One region of the Paenibacillus sp. CF095 genome, then DNA from elsewhere that is predicted to be linked to it. Evidence: a T-box and tRNA genes for the amino acid it is inferred to sense, from the RefSeq annotation. Region 1 holds a T-box; the other holds one or more tRNA genes.
What was found. The T-box of region 1 lies ahead of BLS69_RS24655 (valine--tRNA ligase). A T-box ahead of a tRNA ligase gene usually reads a tRNA of that ligase, here a tRNA-Val.
Positions count from the first base shown of each region.

Region 1 (8,787 bases):
CTGGAGTCCGTTAAGCTTGCTTTTGAACGTTATGGTGAAGAACTGGCCGCTGTTATTGTGGAACCTGTGGCAGGTAACATGGGGGTTGTACCTCCGGCTTCCGGTTTCCTTGAAGGCCTGCGCAGTTTGACGACCCAATATGGCAGCCTGCTTATTTTTGACGAAGTCATGACCGGTTTCCGCGTAGGGTTGAACTGTGCTCAGGGACGGTATGGGGTTACACCTGACCTGACTTGTCTGGGTAAAGTGATCGGTGGCGGACTCCCGGTTGGTGCTTATGGTGGCCGTCGCGATCTGATGGAACAGATTGCTCCAACAGGACCGATCTATCAGGCGGGTACACTTAGTGGGAACCCGCTGGCTATGGCCGCAGGATATACGACGCTCAAATTGTTAACACCAGAGGTCTATGACCGTCTGGAGACATTGTCTGCACGTCTGCAAGCCGGATTCGAGAAAAATGCAGCTGAGACGGGTGTTGCGATAACCATCAACCGTGTGGGTTCCATGGTTTGTCCATTCTTCAGTGCCGTTCCCGTAACTAATTATGATATTGCCAAAGAAAGCAATCTGGATCAATTCCGTCGTTATTTTGCGGCCATGATTGATCAAGGTGTGAGTGTTGCTCCTTCGCAATACGAAGGCATGTTTGTCTCTGGTGTGCATACGGAGCAGGATATTGACGATACGATTGAGGCGAATCGTAAAGCTCTTCAATCGCTATGACCATCAAAAGTTGGAAACGCCGCGGGGAATGGCTTGAGCTGATGCCAGGGAAAGCCGTAACAGGCAGTTCGGACAAACCGATGGCTGCAGAGCAATGGCTATTGTCTGAGCTTCAGTTTCCGGAGAAACTGCTTCGTCAGCTGAAATCAAACCAAGGAATACAACTTGCAGGGGACCGGCTTCGGCTGGCCCTTTTTGCGTCCCAGCCAATCGATGTTGAGCCACGCTGGGCTGATGTGGATGTATTGTTTGAGGATGATTTCTGTCTGGTTATGCACAAACCGGCAGGCATGAAACTGCATCCAGATGGAAGCCGTGCTGATCAGGCCATCACGCTGGATCATGTGGTTGCCTCCTATTATGAAATGAACGGAATACAGGCGAGTGTACGCCATGTTCATCGACTGGATGAGGATACAACGGGACCTGTCCTATATGCCAAAAATGCTTTTGCCCTCGCCAAACTGGATGAAGCGATGCGTCGCAAAGAGATTGGCCGTCATTATGTAGCCATTGCAGGTGGACAAATCCCCCTTGAACTCCACAAAATTGATGCTCCGATTGGCAAGGACAGACATCACAAACAGCGCAGGCGTGTCTCGGAAGGTGGACAGGAAGCTGTTACTCATGTGGAGATCGTCGAAGTGTGGGAACGAGCAACCCTTGTACGATTAAAGCTGGATACAGGACGTACACACCAAATTCGTGTACACCTGAGCTACGCGGGACACCCGCTCATTGGTGATGCGTTGTATGGAGGTAGAGCGGATGCCATTGGGCGACAAGCACTTCACGGAGAGATGCTTAGGTTTAGTCATCCGTTAACCGGAGCGATGATTGAAGTGAGCGACCCTTGGCCATCCGATTTCACACAATTGGCAGAGCGTGAGATGGCTTACTAATACACGATTTAAGTTCGACTAACTATTTACACGAAAACGGAAAGGACAGAAACAACCAGAAGAAGCAAAGCGTTCGCCTAAAAGCTTTCTGAAAGAAAGCTGCTTCGGAAGCATAAGCTATCCCCGGATTTTCCCTTTTATAAAAAGGAATGAAAAAAATCTGGGGATAACAGCGATCAGAGGGTTGTTCTGTCATTGGAGTGACAGTGTAAATAACCATGAGTTGAACATATATAACAAGGTTTTTCAAAAGGTGGCATGCTTATCTCATTCAAGGCATATAGATGGGGTAACGAAGGATTTGGACCATGGATCAGTCCCATGAGAAGGATCATGGTGAACATATGCCGAAAGGAGGACGCCACCTTTGTTGAATCAACCTTATGGTTTACGGTTCGATATTTATGAGCGCGTTCATTTGTCTGAGGGAGTCCCTGCGATTGAGGAATTGGAGGAGATTGAACTTTACCCGCGCATTCAAGTCATAGGGCAGGATGATCATGCCACGTTAAGAGGACATCTTTTACTTACAGGTGCGTACAGAGGAGAAAATGAGGCTTCAGAGGAGCTCAAACATTTTATTCCCGTGGAGATCACAGTGCCGCTGAACCGGGTCAGATCGATTGAGGATATTTCCATCGAGATCGAAAATTTTGACGTGGATCTGTTATCCAATCGCAGTCTGAACATTACAGGCGTATTGTCGCTGCGAGGCATCGAGGGGTTTCCTGTTGAAGAGCCACAAGTGTGGTCAGCAGATGAGTTTACAGTTGTTCATTCACCTGATGCTCAGCAATCCAACCGTTCCGATGAAGCAGCACAGACAGGCAGCGACCCCAACACATTTGCACAAGAGTACCTGCTCCAGCGGAGTGAGGAAGAGAGACTTGCGAATGCAGCAGAACTTGCATATGGTGCCCCGGAATTCGCTGACCTGTCTACAAGGGAAGAGACATTAAGGAATAGCGAAGAATGGCAGCAAGAATATGCGGATTCGTCATCGGCCGAGCCAATTCAATCTGAGGAGCAAAGTGCGGAGTACGCTAACGAAAACAGACAACCTGATGTAAACGAAGATCCCGCCTCTCTGACAGAGAATGGGGATGAATTGGCATCTCATGAGCAATACAGCGAACCTTCTCCGATCTCGTCATTTATGGCTGAGACCGCAGATCGGTTAGCTTCTTACCCTGAGTCGGAACCATTGCTGCCTCTGGAAGATGAGTCTTCGGGTTGGTCCGAGCCTTCCGTGGATGCATTGCCTGCGAACTCGAGAAGTGCAGATCAAGCAGTCACAGAGCCTACTGCTCAATCATCTAATGAGTTGGCAGCACCGGATGTACCGGACGCACCAGAGGTATGGCACTTCGAATCAGCGAGATCTGTACCTCAGCAGGAGAATCAGGCAGTTGCCGATGTCCCGAGCGAATCACAGGCGGAGAACTGGCAAGGTGTATTTGCTTCGTCTGAACCACCAGGCAACGCTGAGGAAGACCGACCGTCTTTTGAAGCGACTGGGGTAGACGAGTTCGTACAGAACGAAGCATTTGTTCCTGAACCTGTGGCTGAGACGGAAGACAAGCCGGAGCTGAAGGTTGCTTTTGGCAGCAAAAAAGAATCCGCACCACGGCAAGAAGAGGGCGTAGGTATCTCTTCCTTGTTATCCTCGGGCAGAGCGGCACGCGATGCTGAAGTGGAGCGAGGCGATGAGGTTCCTGCGGGTGTGGTACAGGAAGAAACATATCCAGCTGATGATGTGGAATGGAAGAACCTGTTCCTGGGAACGATTGTCGACCAGACCCCATTCCGCAAGGTGAAACTGTGCATCGTTCAGCGAGAAGACACACTGGATGCCATTGCAGATCGATATCAATTGAGCACGAGGGAACTTCAGTTGTATAACCGATTATCTGAACAAGTTGTGGAAGAAGGTCAGATATTGTACATCCCTTAATCCGTAGTTAAAGCCTTCGTTACAACCCGTGATCCCCTTGAGGATTGCGGGTTTTTGCATAATTCGCCCTAAACCTGCATTCCAGCGCTCTTTATCCGCTGTTGTCAGGTTGACTATCGCGCACGAGCAAGGTATGATGTGTGTAGGTTTTTTGAAGAACAACGTGGAACGGGAGTAGTAGACAGTATGACCTTTCAGAGAGTGGAATTGCAGCGCTGTGAGATTCCGCAGGAACCAACTGATCGAAGTCGCCCGGGAGTTGCCTGTTTGAATACAAGAGATGAATGAGATCTATCGTCATTTATTTCTGAGGTAGGATGGGCCGGTAGCAGCCGTTATCTGCTTGAAGTGTCACGTCATGTACAGAGGGTGAAGTCTATCTTGCTGTAGGCGTGAAACAAAGGTGGTACCGCGAAAGCTAACCTTTCGTCCTTTGATGGATGAAAGGTTTTTTTTGTTTTTTTTGGCGAAGATGATGAAGTAACGGAGGAATGACACATGTCTGAGGAAAAAAAATCAGCTGCAACAGAAATGCCGACCACTTATGATCCTAAGGCGGCAGAGGACAAATGGTACTCCACCTGGATGGAGCGCGGATATTTCAAAGCCGGTCAACGTAAGGATGCCGAGCCGTATACGATTGTAATTCCACCCCCGAATGTAACCGGGATGCTGCACATTGGGCATGCGCTCGATTTTACACTGCAGGATATTCTGATCCGTACCAAACGGATGCAAGGTTACGACGCACTGTGGCTTCCGGGTTCCGACCATGCAGGTATTGCTACCCAAACCAAAGTGGAGCAGAAGCTGCGTGAAGAAGGTCTGACTCGTTATGATCTGGGACGCGAGAAGTTTTTGGAAAAGGTATGGGACTGGAAAGATCAATATGCCACTACCATTCGTCAACAATGGGGCAAAATGGGATTGTCGCTTGATTACTCACGTGAACGTTTTACGCTGGATGAAGGTCTGTCCCAAGCGGTTCGCAAAGTATTTGTTCAACTGTATGAAAAAGGCCTTATTTACCGAGGCAAACGCATCATTAACTGGGACCCGGTGAACCGGACAGCTCTGTCCGACATTGAAGTTGAATATAAAGAGGTTCAGGGTCACTTGTACCATCTGCGTTACCCGCTCAAAGACGGAAGTGGCTACGTTACAGTGGCAACAACACGTCCTGAAACGATGCTGGGTGATACAGCGGTTGCTGTTCATCCGAAGGATGAGCGCTATGCAGATATGATTGGTAAAGTACTTGTACTGCCTATCATTGGACGAGAAATTCCAATTATCGCTGATGATTATGTGGATAAAGAGTTTGGAAGTGGTGCAGTTAAAATCACGCCTGCGCATGATCCAAATGACTTTGAAGTAGGTCTTCGTCATGATCTGCCTCAAATTACGGTAATGGATGAGAGCGGCACAATGAATGCTGAGGCTGGCAAGTATCAGGGACTGGATCGCAGTGACTGCCGCAAGCAGATTGTTGCTGACTTGAAAGAGCAGGGCGTATTGATCAATATCGAGGATCACACGCATCAGGTTGGACACAGTGAGCGTACCGGAGCTGTTGTTGAGCCGTATCTGTCTACACAGTGGTTCGTTGAGATGAAGCCACTTGCAGAGAGAGCGATTAAGAAACAACAGAGTGGTGAAGGAGTTAATTTTGTTCCAGATCGTTTTGAGAAAACCTATCTGAACTGGATCGAAAACGTTCGTGACTGGTGTATTTCCCGTCAACTGTGGTGGGGACATCGTATTCCTGCTTGGTATGATGAAGAAACGGGTGAAATCATTGTATCTGCTGAAGATCCAACAACGCTGCCAGAGTATGCTGGACGCAAGCTCAGACAGGACGAAGACGTACTCGATACTTGGTTTAGCTCCGGCTTATGGCCATTCTCCACACTAGGCTGGCCGGAAGATACGGAAGACCTGAAACGTTATTATCCGACAAGTGTACTTGTGACAGGGTATGACATCATATATTTCTGGGTTGCACGTATGATTTTCACTGCATTGGAATTCACCGATGAGATTCCGTTCAAGGATGTGCTGATGCATGGTCTTGTTCGTGATGCAGATGGACGCAAAATGTCCAAATCACTGGGCAACGGTGTAGATCCGCTGGATGTGATTGAGAAATACGGCGCAGATGCAATGCGTTACATGATCTCAACCAGCAGCACGCCAGGTCAGGATCTCCGTTTCCGTTGGGAACGGGTGGAACAGGCTCGGAATTTCGCCAACAAGATCTGGAATGCTTCGCGCTTTGCATTGATGAATCTGGAAGGATTCACTTATGAGGAACGTGACATTAGCGGAGAGCTTGGTACAGCGGATTATTGGATTTTGCACCGTCTGAACGAAACTTCCCGCGATATTACGCGTCTAATCGAAGCGTATGAATTTGGGGAAACGGGTCGTGTGTTGTATAACTTTATCTGGGATGACCTGTGTGACTGGTACATTGAGTTTGCTAAGCTGTCCTTCTATGGGGAAGATCCGGTTGCCAAGAAGAAAACACAATCCGTGCTTGCTTATGTTCTGGATCAGACGATGCGCCTGATTCATCCGTTTATGCCATACATCTCCGAAGAGATCTGGCAGCATCTCCCACATGAAGGTGAGACCATTACGCTGGCAGCATGGCCGGTATATGATCCTGCTCTTGAGAACCCAGAGGCTGTTGCCGAGATGAACCTGCTCATGGATACCATTCGTGCAGTTCGAAACATTCGTGCAGAAGTGAACGTGCCGATGAGCAAAAAGATCGAGTTGATGGTCAAAGCAAATAGTGCTGAGACGTCCAGCATCATTGCGCGTAACAGTCACTACATCAAACGTTTCTGTAATACGTCCGAGTTCGATAGTGGGCTGGATCTAAACTCACCGGATAAGGCAATGACTGCGATCATTACGGGGGCAGAACTATACTTGCCGCTCGCAGGTCTCATTGATATCGAGCAGGAAGTGGCTCGTTTGGAGAAAGAGTTGGAGAACCTTGAGGGCGAAGTTCTCCGTGTAGAGAAAAAGCTGGCGAACGAAGGCTTTGTTGCCAAAGCTCCTGCCAAAGTTATTGAGGAAGAGCGCGCCAAGCAAGCAGATTATTCCGATAAACGGGATAAAGTGATTGCACGAATCAAGGAACTTAAAGGTTAATATATTTGGGTCGGATGGAGAGCGATTATGCCATCCGGCCGCTTTTTTCACTCAAACTCGGGACCGAAGGTGAATCAGATGACGGAATTAGACGGGACAGATGCAGCAGCTCCTTTACTTACGTATAACGAGGCCGTGGACTGGATCAATGGCCTTATTCCTTTTGGCATCCGACCTGGATTGGAACGAATCGAGAGTCTGATGTCCATGTTAGGCAATCCACACCAACGTCTCAAATTTATTCATGTCGCGGGAACGAACGGCAAAGGTTCGACTTGCGCTTTTTTGACGTCAGTGCTTCTTCAGGCTGGATATGATGTGGGTACCTTTACGTCGCCTTATATCACCAAGTTTACAAACCGTTTTCAATACAACGGTGAGGATATTCCTGAAGAAATCCTGCTTAAGCTCTCGAATCGATTACAACCACTGGTCATGGAAATGGCCTCCACTCCGCTTGGATCACCCACGATGTTTGAGGTGTCCACGGCTCTCGCGCTTCTGTACTATGCAGAGGAGTGTTACCCTGACGTTGTGGTATGGGAGACGGGGCTAGGGGGAAGGATGGACGTAACGAATATTGTCGCACCTGTTGTGTCCGTCATCACCAACATTGGTATGGATCATACGGATGTGCTTGGAGATACGATTGAGCAGATTGCTGGAGAAAAGGCAGGTATTATCAAGCCGGGAGTACCCGTTGTGACTTGCGCGACTCAACCCGAAGCTGTGAAGGTGATTCAGGAGAAAGCACAGCAGCTTCAATCAAGCGTGTATTTGGCTGGAGATCAATTCTCTTATCATAGACTGGACAGCAATGAGAACGGACAATCTTTTCATTTTACAGGCCCGTTTCGTGATCTGGACGTTCGCATACGCATGCAGGGCTCACATCAATGTGACAATGCAGCGGCCGCACTTATGGTTCTTGAATTGCTTAGACAATACATGGCATTTATGTTGGATGACAACGATATTGCACTTGGACTGGAGAATGCTTTCTGGGCAGGAAGATTCGAAAAAGTCGTCGATGAACCTCGAATTGTGCTTGATGGAGCACATAATCCAGAAGGGGCAGAGTCACTGGCCAAGAGCATTATGGATGTCTATCCGCACAACAAGTTAATTTTGATGATGGGTATGTTGGCAAATAAGCATCACGAAGCGTATTTGCAGCATATACTGCCACTAGTGGATACGCTGATCCTGACCGAGCCAGATTTCCGACGCAAAATGGATGCAGCCGAATTGCTGCAGATTGTCGAACGGGTACGTCCCGCCATTGCGAAGCAGGAACTGGAAATCATCGTCGAGCCCGAATGGGCAAAGGCACTTGATCTATTGAAGTCACGGACGGAAGCGGAAGATCTGGGGGTGGTCTCCGGCACACTGTACCTGATTGCGGATGTGCGGGCAGCCCTTTTGCATCAAACCGATTCTGAAAAAGGTTGGTGAAAGTTTTGTTAAATACATCGGAACACGTTCATTTTATAGGGATTGGCGGATATGGCATGAGTGCCATCGCAAGAGTTATGTTGGAAATGGGATACACCGTTACCGGATCGGATGTCGCTTCACAGGAGTTGACCGAGAAGTTGGCAGCCAAGGGAGCGAAAATATATATCGGACATACGGCAGAGCACGTCACTGGAGCAGATCTTGTTGTCTACTCTACGGCAGCGCCTGCTGATAATGTGGAACGGGTAGCAGCTGCAGAGCTGAACATTCCGATTCTGCATCGTTCCCAGATGCTTGCACGTTTGTTGAACGAACGTAAAGGTGTGGCTGTGGCTGGAGCTCACGGTAAAACAACCACCTCATCCATGATTGCACTTGTTATGGATAAATGTGATACGGACCCGACATATATCATTGGCGGAGAAATCATGAATGTCGGCACCAACGCCAAGGCAGGCCAGGGCGACTGGGTAGTCGCTGAGGCGGACGAGAGCGATGGTTCATTTTTGCAGTACCATCCATGGCTCGGTATTGTAACGAATATTGAGGCAGATCATCTGGAGAATTATAACAGTGATTTTG
Region 1 covers NZ_FMZN01000004.1:23,368-32,154, reverse strand. The annotation lists gene hemL (glutamate-1-semialdehyde 2,1-aminomutase) at 1-726, shown strand, start outside; gene BLS69_RS24665 (RluA family pseudouridine synthase) at 723-1,628, shown strand; gene BLS69_RS24660 (LysM peptidoglycan-binding domain-containing protein) at 1,996-3,582, shown strand; T-box leader at 3,738-4,019, shown strand; gene BLS69_RS24655 (valine--tRNA ligase) at 4,081-6,747, shown strand; gene BLS69_RS24650 (bifunctional folylpolyglutamate synthase/dihydrofolate synthase) at 6,826-8,202, shown strand; gene murC (UDP-N-acetylmuramate--L-alanine ligase) at 8,259-8,787, shown strand, end outside.

Region 2 (8,787 bases), on a different contig from region 1:
CAAATGCCGCATCACTCAGATGATCCTCATTCCAGAAATAGTGAAGCATCAATCGATTCTGGTTATAGGGATGTTTGATAACATATGCACCCGCGGCGAGAGGTTGATTCATGGTATTCTTCCAAGCGAAACCCGTCTGTTTCGTCCGATCGATAATGTTAAATTTTAAAGCCTGCACCAATCCGTTTGACTTGGCATTACCAATGACAATAAGGTTGCTGTTGCCAATCTCTTTTTTCATCTTTTGCTTCAGTTCCTTGCGATCCCTTATAATGTCGTATCTCATACCGGTCATATCAAGGAATCCGGTCAACTGATTAACCATATCTTCTTGCTGTTTAGTTGCAAGCTTACTCACCTGATCGCTGAGCACAATGGTTAATTCCTCGCCTTGAAGGACTTTGTCCATCAATCGATTCATCACTTCATAAGGCAGATTAGGGATCATGCCCATGACAGCCTGATACTGTTGTTGTAACATGTCATGTACATAGGCGGCGGTCTCTTCCTGTGATAATTGGTATTCCGGCTTTAAGACAAAGTTAGGCTGATATAGGGCCATCTGCATTTCTGAACGTACTTCCTTACTAAGCACATCTTCAATGGTATGAAGCAGCCCCTCTACCGTTGCATTCTGGTACACGTAGCGTTTGAAATATGTCTTCATCAACTCGTCAAATTTCTCTTCACCGACGGAACGGTAAAGCTGATAGATCGCTTGTCTTCCCTTCTGATAATATACCAAACCTGCCAAATCCCCAGCTTCATCGTTTGTTGACGCAATCGCCATATCTACGGGCGCAGTATCAAACTGTATGGATCTGAACCCATTTAACTTGTCTCCCTGTTTCTCGGCAAAATACACCATGGAGAAATCAGCAAAGCCTTCATCCAGGAAGGATTCTGTCTCCGAGTTATTACCGATCAATGCATGGAACCACTGATGCGCTATTTCATGAACAAATGTTGTGTCTTCTTCTGGAATAGCACCATTTTGAATCTGTCCCATCTGGATGAGCCTCGCATACTCCACGGCAACGCCTTGTACATAAGTCTCGACAATTCGGAACTCTGGATAAGGATACTTGCCATATTTCTCACTATAAAAATCAATGACCTTGAATGCCTGATTAATGTACCGGTCAACTATCTTTTTCTTGGATGGATCATCGTTGTAATAATAGTATTCCACCGTCAGACCGTTACGGGTAGCGCGTTCCACTTGAAGATTAGGACTTGCAAAGAAAACAAACTCCCTCGTATTCTCGGCTACAGCAGATACAATCTTACGTCCATGTTCTGTACTGTCTTGAGTGGTGATCGTGCCTGGCATGGCTACCTGGTACTCATCAGGAACATTTAATTGAACTTCAAAGTCCGATGAGGTGTAATAATCGCTCTCAAATGTTCGACTATACGGTGCCTTGTTCCATTGATGTTTAACCTCGTCGTATACAGACATCACCGGGAACCAGTGCGCACCATTGATCATGTCCATGTAGTAGGAAACTCGCTGTGAGCCATAGGGTATATTCAACTGAAACTCCAGTTGGAATGATACCGATTCGCCTGGTTGAACGGGCTCTTTCAACTGCACGGTCAACGCTTGGTTTTCCTTATGGAAATCCAGCGATTGACTATCTGCTGTTACAGCCTGAATATCGATGCCACCCAGAAAGTCCTCCGCTGTCTTCTCCGGGTGATCTTCACTAATCTTTTCATTATGCTGTTGGTACATGCTCGCCTGTGTAGACTTGGAGAGGTTTGCATCAGCATATGTATGAAGGACCAGCTGCTGGAGGGTATCCTTGCTTGTGTTGTGATACGTTACCTTCTCGCTCCCCTGGATCGTCATCTCCTTCTCATTTAACCGAGCCTGGATCTGGTATTGAATCGGGGTCTGCTCTAGAGAGTCTTTCGGTGTGTTATATATCTTCGTAGATACAGGTAGTGGGACAGCTTCCGCAGCAACAACCCCAATGTTGGCAAGTGGACTTGTTGCCAGTATGAAGGCCAGTGTACCCGCGATCCCTACTCTGGCTAACTTTGATGTAAATGGTTTTGAATAATTCATAGTTCTCTCCTTCTCCTGTTCTATATTGACCTCAGAACCAAGTATAGAAGACGAACCTTACGCTGAATTTATGTTTTATTTAAGTTTTGTTTAAAAAGAGGAAGAGAAACTGAAAATATCGCAAATCGCATTCATGTTTGTATGTAAAAAAGAAAAGAAGCCTTACATTGTAAGACTTCTCGTGTATGATCTGTAGTGGGCTCGAACCACTGACCCCTACCCTGTCAAGATAGTGCTCTCCCAGCTGAGCTAACAGATCATGATATATAATTGTTTCCCAATCAAGTAACAGTATCATATCAAGTAACCGTGTTCATTGTCAATGATTTATTTGGTTATAATTCACCCGAAATGGTGCACAATAAAGGAAAGATTACCATTTCTACAACGAGGTGAATTCCCTATGAGAAACATAACAAAACGGTCAAAATCCAATAAATATACATTTACCAAATACTTCTTCCCCTTCGTTGGGCTTGTGATTCTCATTACAATCGGTACTGGTTGCAGCTTAGAGAGGGATGAACATACAGTTCAATTCCAACAATTACAACAGCCCAATGAAAATGGTGAATCTCTGCCCGTTTGGCTGGACGTATACTCCAAATCTGTAATTCAAGATGTGTATTCTCCGCGAGGAAGCAATGAAGTCTTGCCGTGAAGGTTAACAGATGAATTACTCATCTTCATCCCACTTGCGTGAGTATGCTTTCTTCGTTACGTAATACAACAGAGCAATCATTCCCGCCGACATTAACAATGTAATTACCATGATGCCTGTCATGCCCATCACTACCCCCTCCTCTCCCAATATGTTCCAGACTTCACTATACAGGAAAAACATTTTTTTGTATAATTCAGTCTGATATGTCGCGCAAGAGCAGAAAGAAGGAATGGAATTGGCAGCTGAGATTAGTTATGTATCAACAGAAGAACAACTGGAGCAAGCCCTGGGAATTCGCCATCACGTTTTTGTGATCGAGCAACAGGTGCCTGCCGAGATTGAGATTGATCAATATGATGTCATCAGTCCAGATGTGCATCATGTATTGTTAAGTACGGATGGCCAAGCTGTAGCCACAGGACGTCTGATCTATTACAGCAAGGATACGGCCAAAATGCAGCGGATCGCGGTGCTTGAGTCTCATCGTTCATTCGGTTATGGACGTGTGCTTCTTCTCGCGATGGAGGAGCGAGCACGTGAACTCGGCTTATCCTATTCTGTACTGGATGCTCAATGTCAGGCACAGAAATTCTATGAAAAACTGGGTTATGAAGTGATTTCGGAAGAACCTTTTTATGATGCAGATATTCTGCATGTTCGTATGAGAAAGAGCCTGTAAAACCTCGGCGTTGGCAGGTCTTATCAGCATATGGTGCATACTTCCGATGAATTCGGATAGGCTAATCAGGTAAGCAGATTCCTATCTCGTCATATAAGGAGAGTGTGACATCATGGATCAAACAACACGCGAGAGTTTCACAGCCGTACAGAAAAATGGCGACGGTGACCTGACAGCATTTCAGACTTCAGCAGGACGTGTACTGGATTATCAGCAGGCACTTGCAGAAGTAAAGGCTGGCGCTATTGCTGGTGTGAATGTATTTAAAGGCAAGGATGGCGAAATGTACATTCGCGGCGATGCCGACGGTGACCCCACCAACAACTTGGACCAACTTCCCCATTTCTAAATAGATGTACATGTCGTATGTGTGACACAGTAAGCGCCGATCCGGATATCCGGGTTGGCGTTTTCTTATGTTCCCTGGAGGGTGTCTTCAACCTACTCAAAGCCAAACTCAGGCCCACGAGCGGCAACGAATCTGAGGCGTCTTATTCAAGGATTTGAACCCCCCTTAGAAATCTAAGGAATCTGAGACACGCTATATCAGAATTTTTGGCCTTTATAGCGTTTTTGTCAGGGGATTTCGGGAAATAAGGTGTCTGATGTTGCTTACAATCTAAAAAGAGGAGCGGAAGGCCAAATAAGACGTCCTGTGTTCCTTAGAAAATCATCTACTCATTCGCCAGGATCAGCCAACTTGGACTTCCAGACTGTTTAGATGCTGACATCCATCATCGTATAGCTTGCTTAAGTTGAGAACACTTCCTAGTAGTCCGTAAAATATTTTGCGGAGTCCCCGGAAGGTTGGCTTTTGCGAATCGGCTGTTGTACCTGTTCCCATGCCTGCAAAATCTGTATCCCTTCCAGAGTAGACCGATTCTCCCACGCGATGTGCCCGCTTCGTTCAAGTTCCAGCAAAGACTCATGAATGTAAGCTCTGCTTCGTCCCGTCTTGTTCTCCAGTTCATCCATTCGCGGCAACCTGCGCCGTTGTCCTGCATAGTTCACCATAATACGCAAAATCTTGCGTTCAAAGTCGTTCAGCATACTTTACCTCCCCATTCAGATCGGTAACAGGACGCCATGCCAGAATACCTTGCTCCAGAAATGTTCTAGGTGAGCCTTCTTTTCCCGCTGATGCTCTAATCATCCCGCCACGTACACTGTTAATTCGAATCTGTCGCTGCGTAATCTGCCCTGCACGATCCATGTAGACAAGCTCCACCATCTGGCCAATATATTTCCCTAGCATAATCATCCCTCCGATAAGAACGTTTGTTTGTATTTCATATTATATGCGAACATAAGTTCTTTATTCAATAGTAAAAAAAGGGTTTTGTAAAATAAAAAAACCAGACTTTCACCTTAATGATTAAGGCAGTCTGGTTCATAACTGATCAGTGTCGATCCGATTCCGAAAATTGTACTTTCTTTAACTGCTGTGTAGATGGATTAAAATCAACATTCACATAGACTGCGAATTGTTTGCCGTCTTTAGCACGAACCCATAGCTTGAACTGTTCCCGTGATTGGTCCGCTGTTAGAGAGGTGCGACCGATATGCTTATAGTCCAAAATATCCACATTATACTTGGTCTGTGTTTCTTTGACCGCAATAATTCCCCACTTCGCATAATCAGGGATAGTTCCACCTGTTCCTGATGTAATTCCGGCTAAACTCAGGACTACCGACATGACGGTAACGATGAGCATTCTCATTTCACTCACTCCTTGGGACAATATGTTTCTGTTATATTGCCCGTCCGGCTTTCATTTTACACGAATAAACGAAAGATCCAGGCCAGTAGCCGCAGGGAAAAAGGAACCACATGAACAAGCCGGTCAAACGAATCAGGAGGCTCCGTCCGAAAGCTCATTCCCCAGTCACCCGAGAAAACGTGTTGTTGTGTCTGTGGTTCCTGAGGACGTTCCAACCCATATTTCTTTTCAAGTAACTCCCGCGTTTCTTTATCCACCTGAACCTCGTTCGTAACGACATATGCTGTGGCAGGCTCGCTGCTTATGTATATCAGAATCATTAGAAACATCAAAATCCCAACTATTTGTATCCAACGCTTGTTCATCTCTTACTCCTTTATGGATTCATGACTCTCTTCTCTTGTATGTGAAGAATCGTTTGAATGTTTGATTATACATAAATTTTACCGTATTGGAAATAATAAATGGAAGAAGAGTTGAGACATAACGTTATACAATGCTTAAGTCCCATTTGGTTGATTTTTTGTTTGAAAAATCCAATAGACGTGTAATAGGCCATGACAGAGAGACTTCACAATCTGAAATTCTACACGATCTGCCATACCAATTTGAGGAGGTTACACCCGAATGTTCAAACGCTTGGATGAAATCCTGATTGAGATTCCCAATGTCGAGAAGCCAGATCCGAATGCTGCGGCAGCCATACAAGAATTGCTCGGCGGCAAATTCGGAGAAATGTCAACGTTGAACAACTACCTCTATCAATCATTTAATTTTCGATCCAAAGAAAAGCTGAAGCCCTTCTATGACCTCGTCATGAGTATTACCGCCGAAGAATTGGGTCATGTTGAGCTCGTGTCTCATGGCATTAACAAGTGCCTCAGAGGTTCAACCGAGTACAAAGAACCCGACGATACGCCGCTAGGTTCGGTGAAAGATGCTCGTCTGTCGTATCACTATCTGGCAGGTGCACAAGGCGCAATGCCTTTTGACTCTATGGGTAATCCATGGACGGGAGCAAACGTCTTCAACAGTGGCAACCTGGTGGAGGATCTGCTGCATAACTTCTTCCTAGAATGTGGCGCTCGTACCCATAAGATGAAAGTATATGAGATGACGGATCACCCGGCAGCCCGGGAAGTGGTTGGTTTCCTGCTGGTACGTGGCGGCGTTCATGTTGTCGCATATGCGAAAGCACTTGAGATTGCAACTGGCGTAAATGTGACCAAGCTGGTTCCTATCCCTTCACTGAACAACAAAGCCTTCAACGAGGCTCGCAAATATGAAGAAAAAGGGGTACACACCAAGCTGTACACCTATAGTGATAAAGATTTCAACACAATCGGCCAGATCTGGAAAGGAACTCATCCCGAAGATGGACAACCCCTGGAAGTCATTCAAGGGATACCAAAAGGATTCCCGATTCCGGAAGCTCCTGCGGTCGAGGAAGAATTCGCACCAGGTATATCGCAAGAAGACTTCAAAGAAATTGCGCGTCGTCTGAAAATGGCGGGGAATATTGCGGATTAAACTGGAGCTGTATTGTAGTTAAAACGGATTAATGGAGTGACTGATTGTTAGTCATTTGGCATGGAAAAATAGATAAAGCCCTCTGATCATGCTGCTGTGATTCCAGCATGACCGAGGGCTTATTTTATTGCGTATAGGTTAGGATATATATATAAGATGCTGATGTATGGAAATAATCTTAACTCATATCACTTATTAAGCCTAGGAGGTCGTCAAGATCGACTCCTCGCGTTGACTCATTACTTCAATTAACATGTTGGCTCCCAGCCGAAATCCTTGGACAAAAGTAGCTTCGCTGTGTATACCATCACATTGACCACACAAGTCGAACAACTGTTCAAGCTCACGGAATTCGTCCTCGCTCAATCGATTCTTCCATTGCTCTGTCAGAGCTGCAATCTGCCGCCCTAACGCTTGGTATTCAGGATGTGTCGGCATCATCATCTCATCCGGTCGAAGTCGTCCATTATATAATGCTTCTAATATCGAATTCATGTGCATCCTCCTGTATATCAATTCGCACCTCACTTGAATGAGCGTTCTGCACATGGTAGGATATTTATGCAGTCGCTCATTCAACAAGTGATTGCGGGATAGGAAGCAGCGTGTTCTTCGCGGGACTAGCGCTGCTTCCTTTTTTATTTTTGGAGTTCGTCGTAAATCTTCTCAATCCCTTTGCGAACGATGTCTGATCGATTCGTATTCAGCTTCTCAGCCGAAATATCGAGCTTGTTCATAATTTCCTCATCGACACGTATTTCAATCGTTCTGCTTTTGGGTTTGTCAGATTTAGGCCGCCCCATCTTTTTGGCGGACATTGCTTCACCTCTTTTTTTGTCCTGACAATAATATATTATTGTCAGGACAAAAAGTCAATTTAATTATAAAACATACGTTCGTTTTTGTGACAGCAGATTCATAGATAAATTTATAGTCTGTAATCCGTTTGAATGATAAAAAAAACAACCTTGAACGGCTAGGAGCTCAAGGTCGTTAGAGTACTATTATTGAGTAACAATTTAAAATTCAGGAGATAAGCAAACAAGTAGGGAAAAGAAGTTGGTATTTTAGCATTTTTATCACTACATATTAAATATTTTTAATTTCGAAAAATGTTTTCACTCTTCCATTGGCTTTCCATATCTCACTAAGACATGCCAGAGTAATTTCAACTCTTGTAGAACTTCTTTGTAGGTTCCTCTATCGCTCCAATGGCTTGGGTTTCGTTTCAAGTCCATAGCTGCAGAACCAATGATATTTGCATCAATCAAATCACTTTTTGCAATTCTCTTCGCTAGTGAAGGCATCGAAGGACCTCGAAAATCCATAGGAACGTCATTAACTAATAGTGTAAAGCCCATGTGCCAGTGGAGATCAATGGAATACTTTAAACATATCTGCTCTAAGATTCTTCCTGTATGGGTGCCTTTAAATGATGGGTCGGCAACAAGTATCTTTACATCTTTTTCAAGGGAAATATCACCATGAACCTGAGCTTCGATATAATGGTCCAGATTTCGGTTTGGCTCTTGGTTTGATGGATTTTGGAATGGTTTCTCAAGATTGACGTGCATATGATCGATTAACTTTTGAACCGTTAGATTTCTTTCACCAATGGCAAAATTAATATAGAATACATCCCTCATGAGAGCAGCCAAAATGAGGTCAAATTCCTCATACGTTCCCTTTTCCTCAGGTTCTTGATGAGAATCCAAATATGTATACGTACAACGTTGAGAGACCTCAGTGGATAAAAGGAAATAACATGATCCAAAACGCGGAGCAGGTCCATCGGGATGTAACATAACATTGAGTGCCCCATACTTGGGCCGTTCGCTATTGGTTGAGCCATTTATTTGGTACGCTCCGCCAAACATTTTATTTTCCCAAACGTCACGTTCACCGCCTGAAAATGCGGATACACTTCCATTCGATAAGAAAGTCTCAAACTGACTTTTATAAACCCCCTGCTCAAGTAGTGCCTCAGCCACGCTTTTCATATTCGGATCTAATCGATCTGGGTGAAAGTGTAGCGCGATACTTGCATGAGATTTTAGTTTAGTGATAGCATCTACAAATGTATTAAGCTCGATGTTGGACATACGAAGGATTTCCCTAA
Region 2 covers NZ_FMZN01000001.1:700,818-709,604, reverse strand. The annotation lists gene BLS69_RS03125 (M1 family metallopeptidase) at 1-2,074, opposite strand, end outside; tRNA gene BLS69_RS03120 (tRNA-Val) at 2,261-2,333, opposite strand; gene BLS69_RS32395 (hypothetical protein) at 2,478-2,735, shown strand; gene BLS69_RS03110 (GNAT family N-acetyltransferase) at 2,974-3,417, shown strand; gene BLS69_RS03105 (DUF3892 domain-containing protein) at 3,530-3,766, shown strand; gene BLS69_RS03100 (hypothetical protein) at 4,186-4,467, opposite strand; gene BLS69_RS03095 (hypothetical protein) at 4,451-4,672, opposite strand; gene BLS69_RS03090 (DUF3889 domain-containing protein) at 4,818-5,138, opposite strand; gene BLS69_RS03085 (ABC transporter permease family protein) at 5,195-5,503, opposite strand; gene BLS69_RS03080 (manganese catalase family protein) at 5,766-6,668, shown strand; gene BLS69_RS03075 (DUF6809 family protein) at 6,870-7,163, opposite strand; gene BLS69_RS03070 (ribbon-helix-helix domain-containing protein) at 7,307-7,486, opposite strand; gene BLS69_RS03065 (DUF3626 domain-containing protein) at 7,787-8,787, opposite strand, start outside.
Region 2: it has a tRNA-Val gene. The T-box ahead of BLS69_RS24655 (valine--tRNA ligase) is inferred to sense a tRNA for this amino acid. The anticodon was not compared.